Regions from separate parts of the Streptomyces sp. NPDC048196 genome, predicted to be linked through region 4. Evidence: riboswitches for the same ligand, from Rfam matches in the RefSeq annotation. Region 4 holds a riboswitch; each other region holds the start of a gene.
The links. A riboswitch is a leader RNA that binds a small molecule or an ion and turns the genes downstream of it on or off. The one in region 4 is predicted to bind cobalamin.

Region 1: another riboswitch for cobalamin. It lies ahead of cobN (cobaltochelatase subunit CobN); the one in region 4 lies ahead of AB0E02_RS25990 (cobalamin biosynthesis protein).
Region 2: another riboswitch for cobalamin. It lies ahead of AB0E02_RS04690 (short-chain fatty acyl-CoA regulator family protein); the one in region 4 lies ahead of AB0E02_RS25990 (cobalamin biosynthesis protein).
Region 3: another riboswitch for cobalamin. It lies ahead of metE (5-methyltetrahydropteroyltriglutamate--homocysteine S-methyltransferase); the one in region 4 lies ahead of AB0E02_RS25990 (cobalamin biosynthesis protein).

The regions. Positions count from the first base shown of each region.
Region 1 covers NZ_JBEZMM010000060.1:13,576-19,451, reverse strand. Annotated here, with positions in the region: gene AB0E02_RS34350 (precorrin-2 C(20)-methyltransferase) at 1-1,324, opposite strand, end outside; gene AB0E02_RS34345 (precorrin-8X methylmutase) at 1,327-1,959, opposite strand; partial or broken gene cobG (precorrin-3B synthase) at 2,140-3,366, opposite strand; cobalamin riboswitch at 3,582-3,710, shown strand; gene cobN (cobaltochelatase subunit CobN) at 3,747-5,876, shown strand, end outside.
Region 2 covers NZ_JBEZMM010000002.1:239,602-245,477, reverse strand. Annotated here, with positions in the region: gene AB0E02_RS04705 (helix-turn-helix transcriptional regulator) at 1-83, opposite strand, end outside; gene AB0E02_RS04700 (hypothetical protein) at 217-495, opposite strand; gene tsaD (tRNA (adenosine(37)-N6)-threonylcarbamoyltransferase complex transferase subunit TsaD) at 495-1,565, opposite strand; cobalamin riboswitch at 1,654-1,883, shown strand; partial or broken gene AB0E02_RS04690 (short-chain fatty acyl-CoA regulator family protein) at 2,168-2,623, shown strand; gene AB0E02_RS04685 (response regulator transcription factor) at 2,917-3,579, opposite strand; gene AB0E02_RS04680 (sensor histidine kinase) at 3,576-4,775, opposite strand; gene AB0E02_RS04675 (ATP-binding cassette domain-containing protein) at 4,906-5,820, shown strand; gene AB0E02_RS04670 (ABC transporter permease) at 5,817-5,876, shown strand, end outside.
Region 3 covers NZ_JBEZMM010000006.1:115,315-121,190, reverse strand. Annotated here, with positions in the region: gene AB0E02_RS09790 (SpoIIE family protein phosphatase) at 1-2,345, shown strand, start outside; cobalamin riboswitch at 2,360-2,582, shown strand; gene metE (5-methyltetrahydropteroyltriglutamate--homocysteine S-methyltransferase) at 2,758-5,094, shown strand; gene AB0E02_RS09780 (hypothetical protein) at 5,238-5,411, opposite strand; gene AB0E02_RS09775 (hypothetical protein) at 5,424-5,735, opposite strand.
Region 4 covers NZ_JBEZMM010000030.1:72,686-78,561, forward strand. Annotated here, with positions in the region: gene AB0E02_RS25980 (caspase family protein) at 1-2,044, opposite strand, end outside; gene AB0E02_RS25985 (hypothetical protein) at 2,050-2,475, opposite strand; cobalamin riboswitch at 2,677-2,812, shown strand; gene AB0E02_RS25990 (cobalamin biosynthesis protein) at 2,942-3,937, shown strand; gene AB0E02_RS25995 (cobyric acid synthase) at 3,934-5,535, shown strand; gene AB0E02_RS26000 (putative cobaltochelatase) at 5,591-5,876, shown strand, end outside.

The sequences.
Region 1 (5,876 bases), on a different contig from region 4:
AGGCGGCGGCGTGGAGGCGTTCGGCGATGACCTCCCACGGCTTGAGGCGGTCGGAGAGGGAGATGACCGCGTAGTCGTGGCCGAGGGGGGCTCCGGCGCGGGCGGCGGCCGCGTTGGCGGCGGTGACGCCGGGGAGGACGCGGACCGGGATCGAGCGGTACGGGTCCTGCGAGGCGACTTCCAGGACTGCTGTCGCCATCGCGAAGATGCCCGGGTCGCCGCCGGAGACCACGGCCACCCGGCGGCCGCGGCGGGCCAGGTCCAGGGCGAGTTCGGCGCGTTCGGACTCGACCTTGTTGTCGGAGGCGTGGCGGCGCTGGCCGGGGCGCACCGGGACGCGGTCCAGGTAGGTGGTGTAGCCGACCAGGTCCTCGGCGGCGGCGAGGGCGCCGCGGGACTCGGGGGTGAGCCAGAGGGGGCCCGCCGGGCCGGTGCCCACGACGACCACTTCGCCCAGCTCGTCCAGCTTGCCCACTTCGCCCAGCTCGCGCGCCTCACCGACCTCGCCCGCTCCCCGTTCGGACGCCGGGGTCTCGGACGGCTGCGGTGCCGACCGGGCCGCGATGCGGCTGGGGACGACCGTGACGGAGAAGTAGGGGACGGTGTCGGAGTCGATCGCGGCGAGGTCGGCGGTGCGCTCGCCGGGCATCGTCGCGCGTTCGACGTAGTGGGCTTCGGGGAGGCGGCCGGCGCGTTCCATGGCGCGGCGGACGGTCGGGAAGGTGCGGCCCAGCTTCATGACCACGGCGGCGTCCGTGGAGGCCAGACGGGCGGTCAGTTCCTCCTCGGGCAGCGTGCCGGGGAGGATCGTCAGGACCTCGTCGGCCTCCGCGAGCGGCTTGCCCAGGCGGGCCGCGGCGGCACTGATCGAGGTGACGCCGGGGATCACCTCGGTCGGGTAGCGGTGCGCGAGCCGCTTGTGCATGTGCTGGTAGGAGCCGTAGAAGAGCGGGTCGCCCTCGGAGATGACCGCCACCGTGCGGCCGGCGTCGAGGTGCGCGGCCAGCCGCTCCGCGGCCTCCTCGTAGAACTCGTCGAGCGCGCCGCGGTAGCCGCCGGGGTGGTCGGTCGACTCGGTGGTGACCGGGTAGACCAGCGCCTCCTCGATGTGGTCGGCGCGCAGGTGCCGGGCCGCTATGGAGCGCGCGATCGAACGGCCGTGGCGGGCGCTGTGGTAGGCGATGACGTCGGCCTCGGCGATGACCTCGACGGCCCGTACGGTCATCAGGGACGGGTCGCCGGGGCCGAGGCCCACGCCGTAGAGACGACCGGTGGTCCCGGTGCGGGCGCCCGTGCCGGTGCCGGTTTCCTGCTGCTCGCTCACGCTCACTCTTCCTCGCTAGCCAGGGCGTTGAGGGCGGCCGCGGCCATGGCGCTGCCGCCGCGCCGTCCGCGCACCACGATGTGGTCCAGCTCCGACGGATGGGCGATGAGGGCGTCCTTGGACTCCGCCGCGCCGATGAAGCCGACGGGTATGCCGATCACGGCGGCCGGGCGGGGAGCGCCCTCCTCGATCATTTCGAGGAACCGGAAGAGGGCGGTCGGGGCGTTGCCGAACGCGACGACGGCGCCCTCCATGCGGTCCCGCCACAGTTCCAGGGCCGCGGCGCTGCGGGTGGTGCCCATCCGGGCGGCCAGGTCCGGCACCGCGGGGTCGGCGAGCGTGCAGAGCACCTCGTTGCCGGCCGGCAGCCGCTTGCGGGTGACGCCGCTGGCGACCATGTTGGCGTCGCAGAGGATCGGCGCGCCGTCGCGCAGCGCCTTGCGGGCGGCGGTCACCACACCGGGGGTGAAGGCCAGATCGCGTACGAGGTCGACCATGCCGCAGGCGTGGATCATCCGGACCGCGACCCGGCTGACGTCGGCGGGCAGGCCGGCGAGGTCCGCCTCGGCGCGGATGGTGGCGAAGGACTGGCGGTAGATCTCCGCACCGTCCTTCTCGTAGTCGAACGCGGTCACTCTGGCCTCGTTTCTGGCGTTCCTGGTGTTGCGGGTGGTGCTGTCGGTTGCGGTTGCGGTTGCGGTTGCTGTCGCCGGCGGCGTCGGCCGCGGTGCGTCCGGGCCGACGACCGCGACCCGGTACCCCGCCTCCGTCGCCAGTACGTCGATCCAGGTGCCGTGCGGATGCCCGCAGCGGCGCTCGCAGCCGGACCAGTAGAGGGGGGCTGCCGCCGGCACGGGGACGGATGCGGGGAGGCCCGGCGGCAGAGGTGTGCCTGCCTCGACCGCGGCCGTCACGTCCGCGCGGACGTCGGTAAGGGACTTGGCGCAGCCCGGTCGGCCGGTGCAGGCGCCGATGCGGTGCCAGGGCGAGGACGGGTCGGTGACCAGGCCGGCGGCGGCCAGTTCGCGGAGGCGGGGCGCGGCCGCGGCGGCCAACAGGCCGGGGACGACGATGCCGCGCCACGGGGTGAGGCGGAGTTCGCCGGATCCGTCGTCGGCCGCGAGGGAGGCGAGCAGCCGCCACTGGGCCACCGACAGCCTGCCGAGCGGCGCGAGTACGGACAGCGCGCGGCGGCCGTCGCGGCCCTCGATGATGCCGGGGGCGGAGGAGTCCGCGTGGTGGACCACCGGCTCGGCCGCACCTACCCCCTCCGCCACGTACGACGTCTCGATGCCCGCCGCGCGCAGCCGCTCCGCCACGTCCCGCGCCGACAGTGCGTGGCCCTCGGGGAGTTCGCGCACCCGCCAGGCGCCGGTGTCGCCGGCCTGCGCGGTGGTCAGGAACGTCTCGGCGGCGGCCAGTGCCGCGCGCGGTGCGTCCGGGCCGGCGATCCGCAGCGTCGCCGGGTCGTCGCCGACCCGCAGCAGCGCCCCGCCGCCGGCCGTCCCGTCACCCGTGATGCCCGATTCTGCGACCAAGGTCACATCGCCGCCGAGCGCCGCCACATCGCCCCGCCCGTCGTCCAGGACGAACAGGAAGCGGCCGGACAGCGCGGTCGCGGAGTCGCTCGCGCACAGCAGCTCGTCCAGCCGGCGGGCCCACCACCGCACGTCAGCAGGGGTGTTCCGGTCCAGTCCGGCCAGCGGGGAGGCGAGGATGTTGCGGATGCGTTCGTGGCGTTCGGACGGCAGCAGGCCGGCGTCGTGCAGCAGCTCGGCGAGGCGGCCGCCGCAGCCGTCCGGCAGGCCGCGCAGCTCGACGTTGCCGCGCGAGGTCAGGGACAGCCGACCGTCACCGAGCAGGTCCGCGGCATCGGCCAGCGCGTGCGCCTGACGGACCGTCAAGTCACCGGCGGGGATGCGTACTCGGGCGAGATGGCCGTCGGCGGCGGGATGCAGCCGCAGTGCTCCCGGGCAGGCGTCACCGCGGGCCCGCACGGGCGGCTCGGCCCGTCGGGGCCGTGGTGAGGGGGAGGGCGGCATGGCGGCGAGCATACCTACGACGGTGCGCGACCGATCCGGGGCGGATCAGGCCATGAAACGGACGAATCCGGCCACCGTGGCCCGGGTCCCGGGGGCCCGCGTCCCGGGCGTGCGGAAGCCGCCACCCGCGGTGGCGCCCCGGCCCCGCCGAGGCCCGCTTACCTCCTCCGCCCGCAGCCCTTACTATGCAGGTCGGCGGGTCGGCTGACCCGTCGGACGCCAGCGACGGCGCCGGGCCCTTGGGCCCGAGGGAGGAAGCCCGGTGAGAATCCGGCGCGGTCCCGCCACTGTGAACCCGGCCGGTGCCGGGTGAGTCAGGAACTCCCGCCGTCCTTACGACCACCCGGGGCGCGGACACCCCGAGGAAGGCCAGCGCTCGCATGCTGCATTCGTCCGGGGACCACCCCGCGGCCCCCCGAATCCTGCTGCTGTCGACCTCCGACACCGACCTGCTCAGTGCCCGCGCGGCCACCGGCCCGGTGGCGTACCGGCTCGCCAACCCCGCCCGCCTCGACGTCACCGGGCTGCCCGACCTGCTCGACGGCACCGACCTCGTCGTCGTACGCCTCCTCGGCGGCATCCGCGCCTGGCAAGAGGGACTCGACCTGCTGCTCGCCGAGGACCAGCACCGGCCGGTGGTCGTCCTCACCGGCGAACAGGCCCCGGACGCCCAGCTCATGGAGCAGTCCACGGTCCCGGTCGGCATCGCGGCCGAGGCGCACGCCTACCTGGCGCACGGCGGCCCGGGCAACCTCGAACAGCTCGCCCGCTTCCTCTCCGACACCGTGCTGCTCACCGGCCACGGCTTCGAACCGCCCGTGCCCGCCCCGACCTGGGGCCGGCTGGAGCGCCCGGCCGCCGACGGCACCGGCCCGGTCGTGGCCGTGCTCTACTACCGCGCCCACCACATGAGCGGCAACACCGGCTTCGTGCACGAACTGTGCGCGCAGATCGAGACGGCCGGCGGCCGCCCGCTCCCCCTCTACGTCGCCTCGCTCCGCGCCCCCGAGCCCGAACTCATCGACGCGCTGCGGACCACCGACGCCATCGTCACCACCGTCCTCGCCGCCGGCGGCACCAGGCCCGCCGAGGCCGGCGCCGGCGGCGACGACGAGTCCTGGGACGCGGGCGCGCTGGCCGCCCTCGACGTCCCGATCCTCCAGGCGCTGTGCCTGACCGGGCCGCGCAGCGCCTGGGAGGAGAACGACGAGGGCCTCTCGCCGCTCGACGCCGCCTCGCAGATCGCCGTGCCCGAGTTCGACGGCCGGCTGATCACCGTTCCGTTCTCCTTCAAGGAGGTCGACGAGGACGGCCTCCCGGTCTACGTCGCCGACCCCGAGCGCGCCGCCCGGGTCGCCGGCATCGCACTGCGCCACGCCCGGCTGCGCCACCTCCCCAATGCCGAGAAGCGCCTCGCGCTGGTCCTCTCCGCCTACCCGACCAAGCACTCCCGCATCGGCAACGCCGTCGGACTGGACACCCCGGCCTCCGCCGTCGAACTGCTGCGGCGGCTGCGCGCGGACGGCTACGACTTCGGCGACGAGAGTGCCGAGCCGGTGCCCGGCCTCGAATCCGGTGACGGCGACGAGCTGATCTACGCCCTCATCGAGGCCGGCGGCCACGACCAGGAGTGGCTCACCGAGGAGCAGCTGGCCCGCAACCCCGTCCGCATCCCGGCCGCCGACTACAGGCGCTGGTACGCCACCCTCCCGGAGGCGCTGCGCACTTCGGTGGAGGAGCACTGGGGGCCGCCGCCGGGCGAGATGTTCGTGGACCGCACCCACAACCCCGACGGCGACATCGTGCTCGCCGCGCTGCGCCGCGGCAATCTGCTGGTCCTCATCCAGCCGCCGCGCGGCTTCGGCGAGAACCCGATCGCGATCTACCACGACCCCGATCTGCCGCCGTCCCACCACTACCTCGCCGCCTACCGCTGGATCGCCGCGTCCCGCGCGGACGGCGGGTTCGGCGCGGACGCCATGGTCCACCTCGGCAAGCACGGCAACCTGGAGTGGCTGCCCGGCAAGAACGCCGGCCTGTCCGCGGCCTGCGGCCCGGACGCCGCCCTCGGCGACCTCCCGCTGGTCTACCCCTTCCTGGTGAACGACCCCGGCGAGGGCACCCAGGCCAAGCGCCGGGTGCACGCCACCCTCGTCGACCACCTCGTCCCGCCGATGGCCCGCGCCGACTCCTACGGCGACATCGCGCGCCTGGAGCAGCTGCTCGACGAGTACGCGCAGATCTCCGCCATGGACCCGGCCAAGCTGCCCGCCATCCGCGCCCAGATCTGGACGCTGATCCAGGCCGCCAAGCTCGACCACGACCTCGGTCTGGAGGAGCGCCCGGACGACGACGGCTTCGACGACTTCCTGCTGCACGTCGACGGCTGGCTGTGCGAGGTCAAGGACGCCCAGATCCGCGACGGTCTGCACGTCCTGGGCGCCGCGCCGTCCGGTGAGGCCCGGGTCAACCTCGTCCTGGCCATCCTCCGCGCCCGGCAGATCTGGGGC
Region 2 (5,876 bases), on a different contig from region 4:
TCGCCGTTCTTGCTGTCGTCGGCGAGCCGTGCGCAGGTACGGAGGCGTTCCGCATTGTTCAGCCCGGCCGTCGCGGGACACACAGCTGCTAGCTGCTCATTGGGGAGCGGCGCGGGCGGGGCCACCGACGGACAGCACCGCCCGCGCCGGGTGACCGGATCCGCTGGCACGGGGGGAACCCTCGAATCCGCGTGTGCCGACGACCAATCGGCTACTTCAGGGCGGCGGCCGCCTGGGGGTAGCAGCGGCCGGCCGGGAACGGCGTGGGGTTGTCCAGCCGGTGGCGAACCCCAGCACGGCGCCTCGGTCGAGGGCGAGTGCGGCCAAGAACCCGGGGCGACGGGCATCTTGGGCCAGCCGTATCAGGCAGGTGTGGGCCAGCGCTGGTTCCTCGTGCCACGGTGGTGCGCCGAAGGCGTCGGCGTACACGGCGCGGATGCCGTCGACATACGGCGAAAGCTGCTCGCCGGAGACGAGGCGGACGCTCCCGCTCATCAGGAGACCGCTGTGGCGAGGGCACGGGCGACCGGGTGCAGCGCGGCGTACTCCAGGGGCGCCGACGGGTCGATCGAGACGTCGAGTGGTGCGGGCTCGGCGCCCGCCCGGACCAGCAGGTCCCCGATGGCGGCGATCATCGCGCCGTTGTCCGTGCACAGCTTCAGCGGCGGGACGCGCAGGGTGAGGCCGGCAGCGGCGCACCGCTCCTCCGCCAGCGCCCGCACCCGGGAGTTGGCAGCGACACCGCCGACCACGACGAGGGTGCCGACGCCATGGGTGGTGCAGGCGGCGACCGCCTTGCGGGTCAGCACGTCGGCGATCGCCTCCTGCAACGAAGCCGCGCCGTCCGCCACCGGCAGGACCTGCCCGCGATGCCGCTCCGCCCACCGTGCGGCCGAGGTCTTGAGGCCGGAGAAGGAGAAGCCGTACGGGGCGTCGCGGGGCCCGGTGAGCGGCCGGGGAAAGGCGACAGCACGGGCGTCTCCCCCACGCGCTGCCCGGTCGATGGCCGGGCCGCCGGGATACGGCAGTCCGAAGACCCGGGCCACCTTGTCGAAGCACTCGCCGGCGGCGTCGTCCAGGGTGTCGCCGAGGTGCACGATCGGGTCGCGTGCCAGGTCGCGGACGAGGAGGAGGGAGGTGTGGCCGCCGGAGACGATCAGTACGACGCAAGGGTCGGGCAGCGGCCCGTGCGCGAGGGCGTCGGCGGCGACATGACCGGCCAGGTGGTGCACGCCGTACAGCGGCACCCCGAGCGCGTACGCCAGTCCCTTCGCGCCGGCGAGTCCGACCTGAAGGGCGCCCGACAGGCCCGGCCCGGTCGTCACGGCGACCGCCCCGATGTCGGACATGCGCAGCCCGGCCTCCCTCAGCGCCTGGTGAACGACCGGGGTGAGCGAGTGGACATGGGCCCGGGCGGCGATCTCGGGCACCACCCCGCCGTACCGCGCGTGCTCGTCCATGCTCGACGCCACCGCATGCCCCAGCAGCCGTCCGCTCTGCACCAGCCCCGCGCCCGTCTCGTCACATGAGGACTCGATGCCCAGCACCACGGGTTCTCCACGCATGCCGTTCCCCTCTCGCACACTGCGGCCAGGCTAATTGCTAGATAGTTGTTATTGCGCAGCATATGCAACAAGTTCTGATCGCTGCCGCCAACCTGGCGCTGCAGCTGGTTCGCCCTGCCGCCAGGCAGGCGCGTCGTAAGAGGGAACCCGGTGAAAATCTGGGACTGCCCCGCAGCGGTGAGCGGGACGACAGCCGTCAGGAAGCACTGGGGTCGCGAAGAGGCCCTGGGAAGCGACGGCCAGTAGATGCCTCGATGCCTCGTACCCAACAAGGCGCGCCCGCGAGTCCGAAGACCTGCCACTGCCCGTACGCCGCCAGGCGTGCGGTGACCTCCGCGGCTCGACGGCGGCCGGCGAATCCGGCGGGCCACCGCTCGCTCCGTCCGTCGTTCCCCTCGCGCCCCGAGCCGTTTCCGCGACTCGCGAAGGAGAGTTGACGTGACCGACCAGCGCACCCTCTTCCTCGACCAGTACTCCGGCAAGGTGCTCGCCTCCTACGGCTGGCCCCAGTACGGCTTGCTGTCCAAGCTGGTCGAGGAGGGCATCGCCCTCCACCAGGGCGAGCGCTTCGGGCTGCCCAACCTCCTGGTCGCCCTCGGCACCGCGTCGACCGCGCCGGCAACATGTCCAAGCGGCAGTCGGCGACCGGTTTCCACTTCTCCCGCGCGGGCGGCACCTGCCCGCTCTGGAACGTCTACGAGGCGTTCGCCGCACCCGGCCGCATCCACGTGCAGATCGCCGCCATGCCCGACGGGCAGCGGTACCTGTGGACCGCCCGCACCGTCACCCGCTCCCGCGGCGGCTGGGGCGAACCCGGCAAGACCTTCGCCATCGGACTGGGCTGCGAGATCCGCCACGCCTCCCGACTCGTCTACTCCGACGGCCTCGACCTGGACAACGCCTCCGCCGCCACGCCCATCGGCATGGGCTGCCGCGTCTGCGAACGCCTCACCTGCCCGCAACGCGCCGTGCCCCCGCTCGGACAGACACTCGCCATCGACGAGAACAGCAGCGCCTACGTGCCGTACCCGGTCGCGGGCCGGAGCGCCGCCTGCTGACCCCTCAGCCGAGTTGACCACGCTCCAGGTCAATACACCTCGGCAGTCGCGGACTGGGCATCGCCCTGGGCTTCAGGCATTCGTGGCCGCGTGACGCGGATGAGTTGCGCAAGGCTCCACGGGTGATCGGCACACTGAACCCGCTTCTGGGCTTGTTGTAGCGGGTTCGTGCGAGCGCCCGAGCGCCGGCACCGAGCAGGCCGCGGCCCTGACCATCGCAGTTGTCGTCCGAGCCACCCGCCCATTCATCTTGAGGTGGAAGCCGATCCGGTGGTCGTTCGGGAATCGGCCGCTCAGTGCGGAAGTTCCACCAGCCCGCTCTCGTAGGCGATGATGACCAGCTGAACCCGGTCGCGGGCGTCGAGCTTCGACAGCAGACGGGTCACGTACGTCTTGGCGGTCGCGATGCTGATGCCCAGGTGGGTGGCGATCTCGCTGTTGGACAGGCCCGTGCCGACGAGGCCCAGTACTTCGCGTTCACGGTCGGTGAGCGAGGCCAGGGTGCGTCCGTTCCTCGTCGCCCGGGCGGGGCGGTGGCCTGCGAAGTCCTTGATCAGGCGGCGGGTCACGCTGGGAGCGATCAGCGCGTCGCCCGCGGCGACCACCCGGATCGCCGCGAGGATGTCGTCCACCGCCATGTCCTTGACGAGGAACCCGGCCGCGCCGGCTCGTAGCGCCCCGTAGACGGATTCGTCGTCGTCGAAGGTGGTCAGCACGAGGACATGCGCGGTGCTCGGGCCCGCGACGATCTGACGGGTCGCCTCGATGCCGTCCATACCAGGCATGCGGAGGTCCATCACGACGACGTCGGGCCGGACGCCCACGGCCAGTTCGACCGCCTCGCTACCGGTCCCGGCCTCCGCGATGACCTCGATGTCCAGGGAGTCGGTGATGACCATCTGGATCGCGGTCCGGATGAGCGGCTGGTCGTCGGCGAGCAGGACGCGGATGGTCATGAGATTCCTGACGGAACGGGGAGGCGGGCGGTGACCCGGAAGCCGCCTTCGGGGCGTGGTTCGGCACGGAAGTCACCGTGCAGCAGGCCGACGCGTTCGCGCATGCCGATGAGTCCGTATCCGGAACCCGAGCTGTTGGCTCGGCCGGGTCCGCTGTCCAGGACCTCGATGGAGAGTTCATCGTCCTGGCAATCGATGAACACCTGGCAGGAGTTGGCCCCGGCATGACGCACCACATTGGTGACCGCCTCCTGAACGATCCGGTAGGCGGACATGTCGATCTCGGGCGGCAGTCGCCGCCGCTCGCTTCGCCAGCGCACGTCGACCCGTACTCCGGCCTCCGTCGTCCGCTCGGCCAGCCGGTCGATGTCCGCGAGGCCGGGTGCCGGGTCGAACGGCGCCGTCTCCGCCTGCTGCCCGGGCTCCGCCTGGCGTAGCGCGCCGAGCATCCGGCGCAGGCCCGAGAGCGTCTCCCGGCCGGCGGACTCGATCGCTCGCAGCGCGCCACGGGCCGCCGCCGGTTGGGTTTCGACGACCCGGCCGGCCGCACCGGCCTGCAGGGCGATGACGCCGATGCTGTGCGCGACCATATCGTGCAGCTCGCGGGCGATGCGCAGCCGTTCGGCGGTGACCGCCTGGGTGGTCAACTGGGTGCGCAGTGCCTGGGCGTGCCGCCGGTCCTCACGTACCGAACGCCCCGTCAGCCAGGCGACAATGGTGACCAGGACCATGACCAGCACAGCGGACGCTCCGGGACTGGTCCCGAGCAGCAGTCGGACGAGCACGTAGCCGGCCAGTACCCCCAGGGACATGCCTGCGGCGGCGCGACCCGTGCGGCGCCGCCGTGTGGCGGTGATGAAGCCGAGCGCAACATCGAAGGCCAGGAACTGCGCCAGTGGGATGTCCGCCACGCTCACCGTGGTCGAGGCGGCGACCGAACCGCCCAGCAGCAGCGCCAGGGCGGGCAGCGGCCGACTGCGCAGCAGCGCGCAGGCGAGCAGCGCCATGGCGCTGGCGGCGGCGTTGATGAGCGCGTACCGCAGCGGGTCGACACCGGAGGCCGGCGGCTCCTGCGGCGCATGGGGCAGCCTGAGGTACAGAAGGGCGGCGTAGGCCGTGGCCGCGGACCAGGTAAGCGCCGTCCAGGCGCCCGGCGTCAGGCGCTTGAGCAGCGGAATGGGTGGCGTGGCGGACATGCAGCGATCGTAACCGTGGGCCTGTGAAGGGGCGTCGGGCCATGGTTGTACAACCGTGGTCGACACCGGCGGGGAGAAAGTCGGCCGCCTGTTTGATGTGCGCGACGGCGAACTGCCGAACCATCGGAATGTGATTGAAGTCAACGAACTAACGAAGCGCTACGGCAGCACGACCGCTGTCAACGGGCTCACCTTCACCGTGCGGCCCGGCCTTGTCACCGGCTTCCTCGGCCCCAACGGCGCGGGCAAAAGCACCACGCTGCGGATGCTCCTGGGCCTGAACGAGCCGACCAGCGGCAGCGTCACCCTCAATGGCCGCTCATTTCGCGACCTGCCGCGCGGGATGCGCCACGTCGGCGCCCTCCTCGACGCGGGCGACGTCCACGGCGGGCGCAGCGCCCGCGCCCATCTGACCGCGCTCGCCGTCAGCAACCGCATCCCGCGCACCCGGGTGGACGAGGTGCTCTGCGAGGTGGGACTGACCGCCGCCGCGGGCCGCCGGATCGGTGGGTACTCGCTCGGCATGCGCCAGCGCCTCGGCATCGCCACTGCCCTGCTCGGCGATCCGCCGGTACTGCTCTTCGACGAGCCGCTCAACGGCCTGGACCCGGAGGGTGTGAGGTGGGTCCGCGGCCTGTTCCGCCGGCTCGCCGCCGACGGCCGCACCGTGTTCGTCTCCAGCCACCTGATGAGCGAGATGGCGGCCACTGCCGACCACCTCATCGTCATAGGCCGAGGCCGGATGATCGCAGACGAGACCGTGGCCGAGTTCGCCTCCCGGGGCACCCGGCTGAGCGTAACGGTGGACACCCCGGACCCGTCCGCGCTCACCGCCGTACTGAGCGCCGAGGGCGCCACCGTGCAGGCGGACGGCACGCGGCTCACGGTGACCGGCCTCACGGCCGCCCAGGTGGGGGAGCTCGCCTTCCACCACCGCGTCCCGCTGCACGAACTGGCCGCCCGGAACGCCACGCTGGAAGACGCGTTCATGCAACTGACCGCCGACAGCGTCGAATACCTCGCCGGGGCAGGAGAATCCCGATGACCACCGCAACGCATGACGTACCGGTCAACGTGTCGATCGACGAACCCCCCGCCAGA
Region 3 (5,876 bases), on a different contig from region 4:
CGTACGGCACCGGGCGCACCATCCATCTGGCCGACGCCGACGAGACCATGCGCCGCTTCCCCCAGCTCGCGGTGGCCCTGCCGTACGCCTTCGGCTCCTGCTCCGTACCGGTGGGCGCGGGCGGGGAGGCCTTCGGCGCGCTCGCGGTCGTATGGGCCGCGCCGCCCGGCAGCGACGGGCTGACCAGGACCCAGCGGCGCCATCTGCGGGCCGTCGCCAACCGCCTCGGCGCGTCCCTGGCGGCCTTGCGTGACCGCACCGGCGACTCCCTGGAGGGCGATGCGGGCACGGCCCCGGTCGAGACCCCGGCCCCCTCCGCCCCGGCCGTCCGGGCCGGCCTGTTCGACTGGGACCTGGCCGCGGGCACCCTCACCGCGGACGGCGATTTCTGCGCGATCTTCGGCCTCGACCCCGAAGCCTTCGACGCGCGGGCGGACACCCTGGCCTCCCGTCTCCATCCCGGTGACCGTGCCGCGTTCCGTGCCGCGGCCCGTACGGCGGCTGCCGAGGGGAGGGTCGTGTCCCGGACCCTGCGGGTACGTGAGGGCGCGGGCGCCGGGCCGGGCGGTGGCGCGGAAGGCGGCGGTGAGGGGCACGGCAGCAGCGAGGGGTACCGCACCGTGGTGCTCTGGGGCCGGGTCCCCGATCTGCCGGACGACCGGGCGCGCACCCATCTCGTCGGAGTGGTCGTCGACGCACGGGCCGGCCGCGCGGCGGCCGCGGCGGTCGAGCGCCTGCGGGACGGACTGTTCTCCCTCACCCCCGACGGCCGGGTCAGCTACGCCAACCGCAGTCTGGAGCAGTTGCTGGACGTCAGCGACGAGGAGGTGGTCGGGCACTGCCTGTGGGACGCCCTGCCGTGGCTGTCCGACCCCGCGATCGAGTACCAGCACCGGTCCGCGATGGTCTCGCAGACGCCGACGTCCTTCCTCGTCTGCCGCCCGCCCGACCAGTGGCTCGCCTTCTCCCTCCACCCCGACCCGAGCGGCGTCACCGGCCGGGTGGTCCCCACCGGCCGCCCGGACGCCGCCCCGGAACCCGCCGGGCCGCCCACCGTGACCGCACCGCCACAGCCGGCCGCATCGCCGACCGCCCCGGCCCCCTCCACCACCGTGGCCGCCGCACCGGCCCGGCTGGGCGTCATGTACCACGTCCTGCAACTGGGCAGTGCGCTGACCGAGGCGGTCACCACCCACCAGGTCTGCGAAGTCGTCGCCGAGCAGCTCCTTCCGGCGTTCGGCGGCCAGCAACTCGCCCTCTACGCGGTCCGTGACGGCACGATGCAGCTGATCTTCCACACCGGCCACCACGAGGGCTTCCTCGACTGGCTGGACGGCATGCCGCTGCACGCGCCGCTGCCCGGCACCGAAACCCTGACCTCCGGCGTCCCGCTCTTCATCGAGTCACAGCAGAGCCTCTCCCAGGGGTACCCCGGTATCCCGGTCGGCGGCGTGAACTCCTGGGCGTACCTCCCGCTGATCGCCTCCGGCCGCCCCGCCGGCACCTGTGTCCTCGGCTTCGACGAGATCCATCACTTCACGGCCAAGGACCGCAGCGTGCTCACCGCGCTCGCCGGCCTGATCGCCCAGGCCCTGGAACGCGCACGGCTCTACGACTCCGAATTCGCCCTCGCCCGCGGCCTCCAACAGGCCCTGCTGCCGCACCGGCTCCCGGCCCTCCCCGACCTGCGGACCACGGCCCGCTACCTCCCCTGCACCAGCGGCATGGACATCGGCGGTGACTGGTACGACGTCATCCCGGCCACCGACGGCGTGTCCCTGGTCATCGGGGACGTCGAGGGACACAGCATCGCGGCGGCCGCCACCATGGCCCAACTCCGCAGCGCGGTACGGGCGTTCGTCGCGGTGGGGCACGCCCCCGGCGACGTCCTGGCGGGCGCCAACCGCACCCTCATCGACCTCGGCACCGGCCTCCTCGCCAGCTGCTGCTACCTCCACCTCGACCCCGCCGGCCACCGCGTCCGGGCCGTTCGCGCGGGTCACCCGCCGCCCCTGCTCCGCCACCCTGATGGACACACCGACGTACTGGACCTGGAGACCGGCCCCCTCCTCGGCGTGGACCACTCCAGCGACTATCCGCAAACCCCCGTCGACCTGCCACCCGGCTCCGCGCTCGCCCTCTACACCGACGGCCTCGTCGAAGAGCGCGGTACCCCCATCGACGTGGGCATCGACCACCTCCGCGCCTCGATGGCCCACGCCCGCGCCGACTCCCTCGACGAACTCGCCGACCGCCTCCTCCACCACGCCCAGCGCTCCTCCTACCGCGCCGACGACATCGCCCTCCTGCTCACCGAATACCGGCCGGCCGCGACGGGCCGATAGCCACGGAGGGGGGTTAGGCTGGTCGGGCAGCTGGTTCGCCCTGTCCGCCAGGCAGGTGCGTCGTAAGAGGGAACCCGGTGGGATTCCGGGACTGCCCCGCAGCGGTGAGTGGGAACGAGCGCCGTCATACGCACTGGACCCGGACGGGTCTGGGAAGCGACGGCCAGTAGGTGTCCGCCCTTCGACGGGTGGATGTGCCCGCGAGTCCGAAGACCTGCCCGTTGCCCGCGCGTGAGGGATCACGTGCGGACATCCCGGTGACCTTCGAGGGCGGGTCGGCGTACAGACCGGGCAGTGGCCTGCCGTTGCTGAACTCTTCGGCCGTTCCGTCCGGTTCGTTCGTCCTTCGCGCCTCCGTTCCGTCTCCGGGATCCGTAGGAGACAAGCTCGCGAAGGAGAGTTTCTTGTGACCGTGACAGCGACAGGGGCCGGGAAGTCCGCGGCCGCGACCGTACGGGCCACCGTGTACGGCTACCCCCGGCAGGGCCCGCGACGGGAGCTGAAGAAGGCCGTAGAGGGATACTGGAAGGGCCGGGTCACCGCCGACGCCCTCCGGCGGACCGCCGCCGAGCTCCGCAGCGCCAACTGGCGGCAGCTGGCCGACACCGGCATCGACGAGGTCCCGACCGGCGACTTCTCGTACTACGACCATGTCCTGGACACCACCGTCATGGTGGGTGCGATCCCCGGACGCCACCGGGACGCCGTCGCCGCCGACCCGCTCGACGGCTACTTCGCCATGGCCCGCGGCACCCAGGACGTCGCGCCACTGGAGATGACCAAGTGGTTCGACACCAATTACCACTATCTGGTGCCGGAGTTGGGCCCGGACACGGTGTTCACCACCGACTCGGCCAAGCAGGTCGGTGAGCTGCGCGAAGCGCTCGCACTCGGCCACACCCCGCGCCCCGTCCTCGTCGGCCCCGTCACCTACCTGCTGCTCGCCAAGCCCGCGCCCGGTGTCGCCGCCGGCTTCGAGCCGCTCACCCTCCTGGACCGCCTGCTGCCGGTGTACGCCGAGGTCCTCGCCGACCTGCACGCGGCCGGCGCCGCATGGGTGCAGCTCGACGAGCCGGCCCTCGTCCAGGACCGCACCCCGGCCGAACTGAACGCCGCCGAGCGCGCCTACCGAGAGCTCGGCGCCCTCACCGGCCGGCCGAAGCTGCTGGTCGCCTCGTACTTCGACCGCCTGGGTGAGGCCCTGCCCGTACTGGCCAGGACGCCGGTGGACGGGCTCGCGCTGGACTTCACCGGGGCCGCGGCCGCCCAACTCGACGACCTCGCCGCCGTCGGCGGCCTGCCCGGCAAGCGGCTGGTCGCCGGCGTGGTCAACGGCCGGAACATCTGGATCAACGACCTCGAGAAGTCGCTGTCCACCCTCGGCACCCTCCTCGGACTCGCCGGACATATCGATGTCGCCGCGTCCTGCTCCCTCCTGCACATCCCCCTCGACACCGCCGCCGAACACGACATCGACCCGCAGATCCTGCGCTGGCTGGCCTTCGCCCGTCAGAAGACCATCGAGGTCGTCACCCTGGCCCGTGGTCTCGGCCGCGGCACGGAAACCATCGCCGCCGAACTCGCCGCCAACCGCGCCGACCTGGCCTCCCGTGCCGCTTCGCCGATCACCCGCGTCCCCGCCGTACGTGCCCGGGCCGCGGCCGTCACGGACCGCGACACCCGCCGCTCACAGCCGTACGACCGGCGGGCCGCCGCGCAGCGCGCCCAGCTCTCGCTGCCGCTGCTCCCGACGACCACCATCGGTTCCTTCCCGCAGACCGGCGAACTGCGCACCGCCCGGGCCGACCTGCGGGCCGGCCGCATCGATGCCGTCGCCTACGAGGAACGCATCAAGGCCGAGATCCAGGAAGTGATCTCCTTCCAGGAGAAGGCCGGGCTCGACGTCCTGGTGCACGGCGAGCCCGAACGCAACGACATGGTCCAGTACTTCGCCGAACAGCTCTCCGGCTACCTCGCCACCCGGCACGGCTGGGTCCAGTCCTACGGCACCCGCTACGTCCGCCCGCCGATCCTCGCCGGTGACCTCGCCCGCCCCGAGCCCATGACCGTGCGCTGGACGACCTACGCCCAGTCGCTCACCGGCCGGCCCGTCAAGGGCATGCTCACCGGCCCGGTCACCATGCTCGCCTGGTCCTTCGTCCGCGATGACCAGCCGCTCGCCGACACCGCCCGCCAGGTCGCCCTCGCCCTGCGCGACGAGGTCAACGACCTTGAGGCGGCCGGGACTTCGGTCATCCAGGTCGACGAGCCGGCCCTGCGTGAGACCCTTCCGCTGCGCGCCGACGCCCGCCCGGCGTACCTGGCCTGGGCCACCGAGGCGTTCCGGCTGACCACCGGCGGCGTACGCCCGGACACCCAGATCCACACCCATATGTGCTACGCCGAGTTCGGCGACATCCTCGCCGCCATCGAGGACCTCGACGCCGACGTCATCAGCCTGGAGGCGGCCCGCTCCCACATGCAGATCGCCGGCGAACTCGCCGCGGCCGGCTACTCCCGCGAGGCCGGACCCGGCGTCTACGACATCCACTCGCCCCGCGTCCCCGATGTCGACGAGGCGGCGGCCCTGCTGCGCAAGGGGCTTGCGGCCCTCCCGCCGGAGCGGCTGTGGGTCAATCCGGACTGCGGCCTGAAGACCCGCGGTTGGGCGGAAGTGCGCGCCTCCCTGGAGAACCTGGTCACCGCGGCGCGCACCGTCCGCGCCACGCTTCCGACCAGCTCCTCCTGAGCACCCGGTGAGCGAACCCCACGTCCGGTGCGGCATCGCGACGGTGCCGGACGTGGGGCCCGGCGGCTCATGAGTCGCTGCCGGCGAGGTAGTGCCATGCCTGGATCTTGGCAGGCACCACGGCGTGGTCAGAAGATCCCTTCCTAGGAGCCCTTGGGCAAGGCAGCCCGCAGGCGGGACCCGTTGCTGACGAAAGCGGCTGCGGCGAGGGGGAGGGCGGAGGCGGCCTGGATCAGGGCGAACCACGGCGGACAGATGCCGGGGATCAGGTCGACGCCGACGATCACGAGCGGCATGAGCACCGAGAGGATGCGCACGCGAAGATAGGCTCACCGGGTTCCCCGTGCGGCGAGGACGGTCATCCAGTAGATCACCGCGGCGCTCGCGAGCACTCCGCCCGAGCGGCCCCACAGGAACGAGGTCACCGGATGTCCCGTCATCGCGCGGACGGCGACCGTGATCAGGACGACGGAGCTGAGCGCACCGTAGGCCGCGACGAGCTTCTTCACCGTGCCGAAGTCCCGCCGGGTGCGCGGAGGGTGGAGGTGGTCCGGCGCGGCCGAGGGCCGGCCGGTGGTGCCCAGGCCGTGGGTGCCGGCGGTGTGCGGGCTGGTGTCGTTCGTGCTTCGTGTCGTCGTCATGGCGTCGACGCTACGGAGCGCACGAGGGGCGCGGTATGCGCCTGGACGTACGGGTGAGTGGGGCCAGGCCCACTACCGGGTCGGTCCGGCGGGGATCACGCTGTGCGCAGCGCAGAGTGGAAGCACTGCCGAGGAGAAGCG
Region 4 (5,876 bases):
CGACCTGGTCGGTGCCGGCCGCGAAGGGGACGACGGGGGCGTCCAGGTCGGCGTTGGCGCGGCTGCTGCGCAGCGGGGAGTCCGGCGTCGGCGCGGGCGCCGTGCCGTCCTTGCCGGGGACCGGGCGGTAGCCCTGCGCGGTGAGCACCGGCCGGCCGCCGTCCGGGGCGCGCAGCCAGTCGGCGAAGCGGTCGACCGCGGCCTGCCGCGCGGTGGCGTCCGTGGTGCCGCGCCAGTCGACGCGGATCAGCGGGTGGTCGAGCGCCGGGACGTTCTTGGGGTAGTACGCGACGTAGCGGTCGTCCGGGGCGAGCGGGCCGGCCAGGGCGGGGCAACTGCCGACCGCCCGGCCGAGGTTGTAGTCGGTCAGGGACTTCTCGGAGACCAGCGGTGCCGAGCGGTCGCCGCGGCCGGCGCCGGCGGGGGCCTGGCCGGTGGCGGTGGCGACGGTGTCGGGGCCGGTGGCCGGGCGCAGTGAGCACAGCAGCTCGGTGCTGTCCGCGTACTGGCTGCCCGGGGCGGAGAGCCGCTGCTCGGCGCCCTCGGCGAGGGCCGGGTCCGGGGAGCCGGCGGAGCCGATGTGCGAGCCGTCGTTGGCGAGGTAGAGGCCGATGGTGTGCAGCAGGCCGGTGCCGGACAGCACCGGGCTGGGGCGCAGCAGTTTGAGGTCCTGGTGGCCGCTGTCGGTGCCGGTGAGCAGGTCCTGCCAGGAGGCGCCCACCCGCTTGACGTCGGCCGGCCGCTTGCCGGCGGGGATGCCGACGACCAGCGGGCTGTAGGCGACCGGGCCGGTGTCGTGCAGGGTCGCCGGGGAGCCGGTGGCGGGCATGCCGCGGCGGGCCTCCTCGTAGTCGGCGGTGGATTCGGGGATCCACAGGTCGGGTTGCGGGCCGGGCCGGTAGAGCGGATCGGTGCCCTTGTCGTCCGGCTCGCCCGGGCCGGTGCCCAGGGCCTCGCCCTGCCAGCGGACGGCGGCGGCGAAGCCCTGGTCGATCTGGTCCTTGGCGGCGGAGTAGACGGTGATCTGAGCGCGCCGGCACCCCGCCGGGAGGTCGCCCTCGCCCTGCAGCGGGCGGGTGTTGGCCTCGGACATCTCGTAGTCGAACGCGGCCTGGCGCAGGGTCGGTTCGGCCTCCGGCGCGGTCAGCAGCCGCAGTTCGAGGGCGGGCGGGCAGTCGGGCAGCGGCTGCAGCAGCTGCCGTACGACGAGTCCGGCGGCGATCAGCACGAGGGCGGTGACGAGCGCGAGCAGCAGCTTCAGGCGGGGCCGGACGTGCTGGTTGAACCGGCGGCGTAAGCGGACCCGCGGTGGCGTCGGCACCCGCGCCTCGGGGGTGGCGAAGGACAGCACGACGTCGTCGACGGTGTTCTGCTTCGCCGACCGGGGCTCCCACACGTCGCCCATCGGCGTCCGCTCCCCGGCGAGCCGGACCCGCAGCTCCCGTACGAGGTCCTCGAAGGTGACGAACCGGCGGCCGGGGATGCCGTTTTCGAGGATCTGCACCAGGGCCCCGGTGAAGACGGTGCCGCCGGCCGGTTCCTCGCCGCTGAAGATCCGGCGGTTGGGCTGGGCGGCCATCAGCAGCGACATGGGCTTGCGGTGGGAGTGGAAGGCGCCGCCCGCGTTGCCCGCGTAGCAGCACTCCAGGACGATGACGATGCGTTCGGCGCGGGCGCTGTCGAGGCAGGAGAGCACCGCGTCCTGCCAGGAGACGGTGGTGTGGCTCTGCCGGGGCACCGAGCCGCCGACCATCAGCTGCAGGTCGCCGCCGTCGCTGCCGACCCAGCCGTGGCCGGAGAAATACACCAGCAGCAGGCCGCGGGCCTCGTCGGCGGCGGTCTTGAGCGCCTGGCTCAGCTCCTCGGGTGCGGTCGGCCGGCAGGGCGTGATCTCGTCGTCGGTGAACAGGTCCGTGGCGGTCAGCGCGCGGCTCAGCTCGCCGATGTTGTCCGCCACCGCGGGCAGGCGCGTCAGCGTCGCGTAGTCGTGGACACCGATCAGCAGCGCCCGGTTGATCTTTCCCCGCGCGTCGTATTCGGACATCCGGCTCAGTCCTCGCCGGTGCTGCCACTCTCGTGTGCCGGGCTGCCGGGATCGGGGCGCGCGGGACCGCCGTCGCCGACGACCTCGACGGCGGGTTCCTCGCCGGCGGCCCGCTCCTCCTTGCGGCGCCGCAGCCATTCCCGCACGGCGATGCTCATTCCCTTGGTGACCTCGGTGGCGATCGCGCCGACGATGACCAGGATCAGGTCGTCCACGCCCACGGCCATGTCGGCGGGGCCCGGTTCGTCCCCGTCGGCCGTGAGGTGCGGGGGCTGCGGCCGGTGTTCCCAGGTGTGCTCCCGCCGGCCCAGCCAGGGTTCGCGCTCCAGCCAGGCCCGGAGGTCGTCGAGGTCCTGCTGCGGATTGTCCGTCCCGGTGACCCTGAGGCGGATCTCCTGACGGTCCTCGTGGTGGTCGACGTGCTCCGGCATCCCCCAGCCCCCTTCCGGCGGCCCCTTCGCCACCGTGCACCAGATAGTGACGTGGAATCAGGGACGGGGGCAACCGTCCGTGACGCCACCGCCACCCTGTGGCGTGCGCCACAGGGCCTGCCGCGGGACAGCGTCGCAGGTCAAGGGCGAGTTGACGGGCCTCGCGGACCGTGGTGGACTGCCGGGGCCAATCGGCGACAGATGAGGAAGTCCGGTGAGAATCCGGCGCGGTCCCGCCACTGTCACCGGGGAGCGTTCCTCCGACGAGGGCCACGGTCCGTACCGACGTACGGGCGGGAAGGCCGGGGGACACGCCGATCCGGGAGCCAGGAGACTCTGGTCGCCGTCACGTCGAGCCAGGGCGAGGACCCTGAGTGAGGACATACCGCCATGCCCGGCCGCCCGCCCCGCCCCCCACTGCCCGCTGCCGCAGGGCCCCTTCGAGGAACGACGGCGGCCTGATCCGATGCGCGGCGAACACGCGGGATATGCGTGCGGCGCGGCTCTCGGCTTCCTCGGCGACCTGATCGCGGCGGACCCGCGGCGCGGCCATCCGGTGGCCGCGTTCGGCCGGGCCGCCGCCGCCGTCGAGCGCCGGCTGTGGCGCGACCACCGGGGCCGCGGCGCGGCCCACGCCGTGCTGTGCGCGGGCGGTGCGGCGGCCGGCGCGGCGCTGCTGGAGCGGGCCGTACGGCACCGCCGCGGCGCCCGGGTGGCGCTGACCGCGGCCACCGTCTGGGCGGTGCTGGGCGGCACTTCGCTGGGCCGGGAGGCGCGGGCCGTCGGCGGTGCGCTGGAAGCGGGCGATCTGGACGTGGCGCGGGAGCGGCTGCCGCATCTGTGCGGCCGCGATCCCCAGGCGCTGGACGGGCCGCAGATGGCCCGCGCGGTGGTGGAGTCGGTGGCCGAGAACACCTCGGACGCGGTGGTGGGCGCCCTGGTGTGGGGCGCGTTCGGCGGGGTGCCCGGTCTGGTGGCGTTCCGGGCGGTGAACACCCTGGACGCGATGGTGGGTCACAAGTCCGCGCGCTACCGGCGGTTCGGCTGGGCCGCGGCCCGGCTCGACGACGTCGCCGGCTGGCCCGGCTCCCGGCTGACCGCCGCGCTGACCGTGCTCGCGGGCCCCGACCGGCGTGGTGCGCTCGCGGCCTGGCGGGCGGACGGCGGGGCGCACCCGAGCCCCAACGCGGGCCCGGTGGAGGCGTCGTTCGCGGGTGCGCTGGGCGTGCGGCTGGGCGGCACGCTGGCGTACGGCGGACGGGTGGAGCACCGTCCGGTGCTCAACGGCGCGGCGCGGCCGCCCGCGGTGGCGGACATCGAGCGGGCGGTGCGGCTGTCGCGGCGGGTGAGCGCGCTGGCGCTGGTGGCGACGGTGGCGGGACGGCTGACGGCGGGCGCGGTGCGGCACGGGATCGCAGGCGGCAGGGGCAGGGGCAGCACGAGCGGGAGGAAGCGCCGGTGAACGGGCAAGGCGGGACGGCCGGGGGGCTCGGCGGCGGGCTGCTGGTGGCCGGTACGACCTCGGACGCGGGCAAGAGCGTGGTGACGGCGGGGATCTGCCGCTGGCTGGTCCGGCAGGGCGTGAAGGTGGCGCCCTTCAAGGCGCAGAACATGTCGCTCAATTCGTTCGTCACCCGGGAGGGCGCGGAGATCGGCCGGGCGCAGGCGATGCAGGCCGCCGCGGCCCGGGTCGAACCGACCGCGCTGATGAACCCGGTCCTGCTCAAGCCGGGCGGCGACCGCAGCAGCCAGGTGGTGCTGCTGGGCAAGCCGGTGGGTGAGCTGAGCGCGCGCGGGTACTTCGGGGGGCCCGGGGGGTCGTCCCCCGGGGAGACGCCGTACGCGGGCGGGCGGGAGCAGTTGCTGGGGACGGTCACCGACTGCCTCGCCGAACTGCGCCGTACGCACGACGCGGTCATCTGCGAGGGCGCGGGCAGCCCCGCCGAGATCAATCTGCGGCGCACCGACATCGTGAACATGGGCATCGCCCGGGCCGCCCGGATACCGGTCGTGGTGGTCGGCGACATCGACCGCGGCGGCGTCTTCGCGTCCTTCTTCGGCACCACGGCGCTGCTGTCGAAGGAGGACCAGGCGCTGGTCGCGGGGTATTTGGTCAACAAGTTCCGGGGCGATGTGACACTGCTGGAGCCCGGTCTGGACATGTTGCGGCAGCTGACCGGGCGGCCGACGCTGGGCGTGCTGCCGTACGCGCACGGGCTCGGCATCGACGAGGAGGACGGCCTCCGGGTGTCGCTGCGCGGCGCGGTGCGGGAGAGCGTGGTGGCCCCGCCGCACGGCGCGGACGTGCTGCGGGTGGCGGTCTGCGCCGTTCCGCTGATGTCGAACTTCACCGACGTGGACGCGCTGGCCGCCGAACCGGGCGTGGTGGTGCGGTTCGTGGACCGGCCGGAGGAACTGGCCGACGCGGACCTGGTGGTGCTGCCGGGTACCCGCGGCACGGTCCGCGCGCTGGCCTGGCTGCGCGAGCGCGGGCTGGCGGACGCGGTCGCCCGGCGGGCCGCCGAGGGCCGCCCGGTGCTGGGCATCTGTGGCGGCTACCAGATGCTCGGCGAGCACATCGACGACGAGGTCGAGTCGAAGGCGGGCGCCGTCGAGGGCCTGGGGCTGCTGCCCGTACGGGTCCGCTTCGCGGTGGAGAAGACGCTCGCCCGGCCGGTGGGCGAGGCGCTCGGCGAGCCGGTGGAGGGCTACGAGATCCACCACGGCGTCGCCGAAGTGACGGGCGGGGACGAGGCGTTCATGACCGATGGCGGGGGGAACGCTCTCGACGGCTGCCGGGTCGGCTCCGTATGGGGCACGCACTGGCACGGTTCGCTGGAGAGCGACGCCTTCCGCCGGGCCTTCCTGCGGCGGGTGGCGGCGGACGCCGGCCGGGCGTTCGTCCCGGCCCCGGACACCCGCTTCGGCGCGCTGCGCGAGGAGCAGCTCGACCGGCTGGGCGATCTGATCGAGGAGCACGCGGACACCGGGGCACTGCTGCGGCTGATCGAGAAGGGGGTGCCGGAGGGGCTGCCGTTCGTGCCTCCGGGGGCGCCATGAGGGGTACGCAAGGGACGGGATCCGGGCCGGCCGGCGACGTGGAGGACGACACAGCATGACGAGCGCGCACAACACCACCTGGCAGTACCCCTTCACCGCGGTCGTCGGCATGGACGACCTGCGGCTGGCGCTGCTGCTGAACGCGGTGAGCCCGGCGGTCGGCGGGGTGCTGGTCCGCGGCGAGAAGGGCACCGCGAAGTCCACCGCGGTGCGCGCCCTGTCGGCGCTGATGCCGGCCGTGGACGTGGTGGCCGGCTGCCGCTTCGCCTGCGACCCCGCCGCGCCCGACCCCGGCTGTCCCGACGGGCCGCACGGCTCCGGTGCCGCCGAGAGCCGTCCGA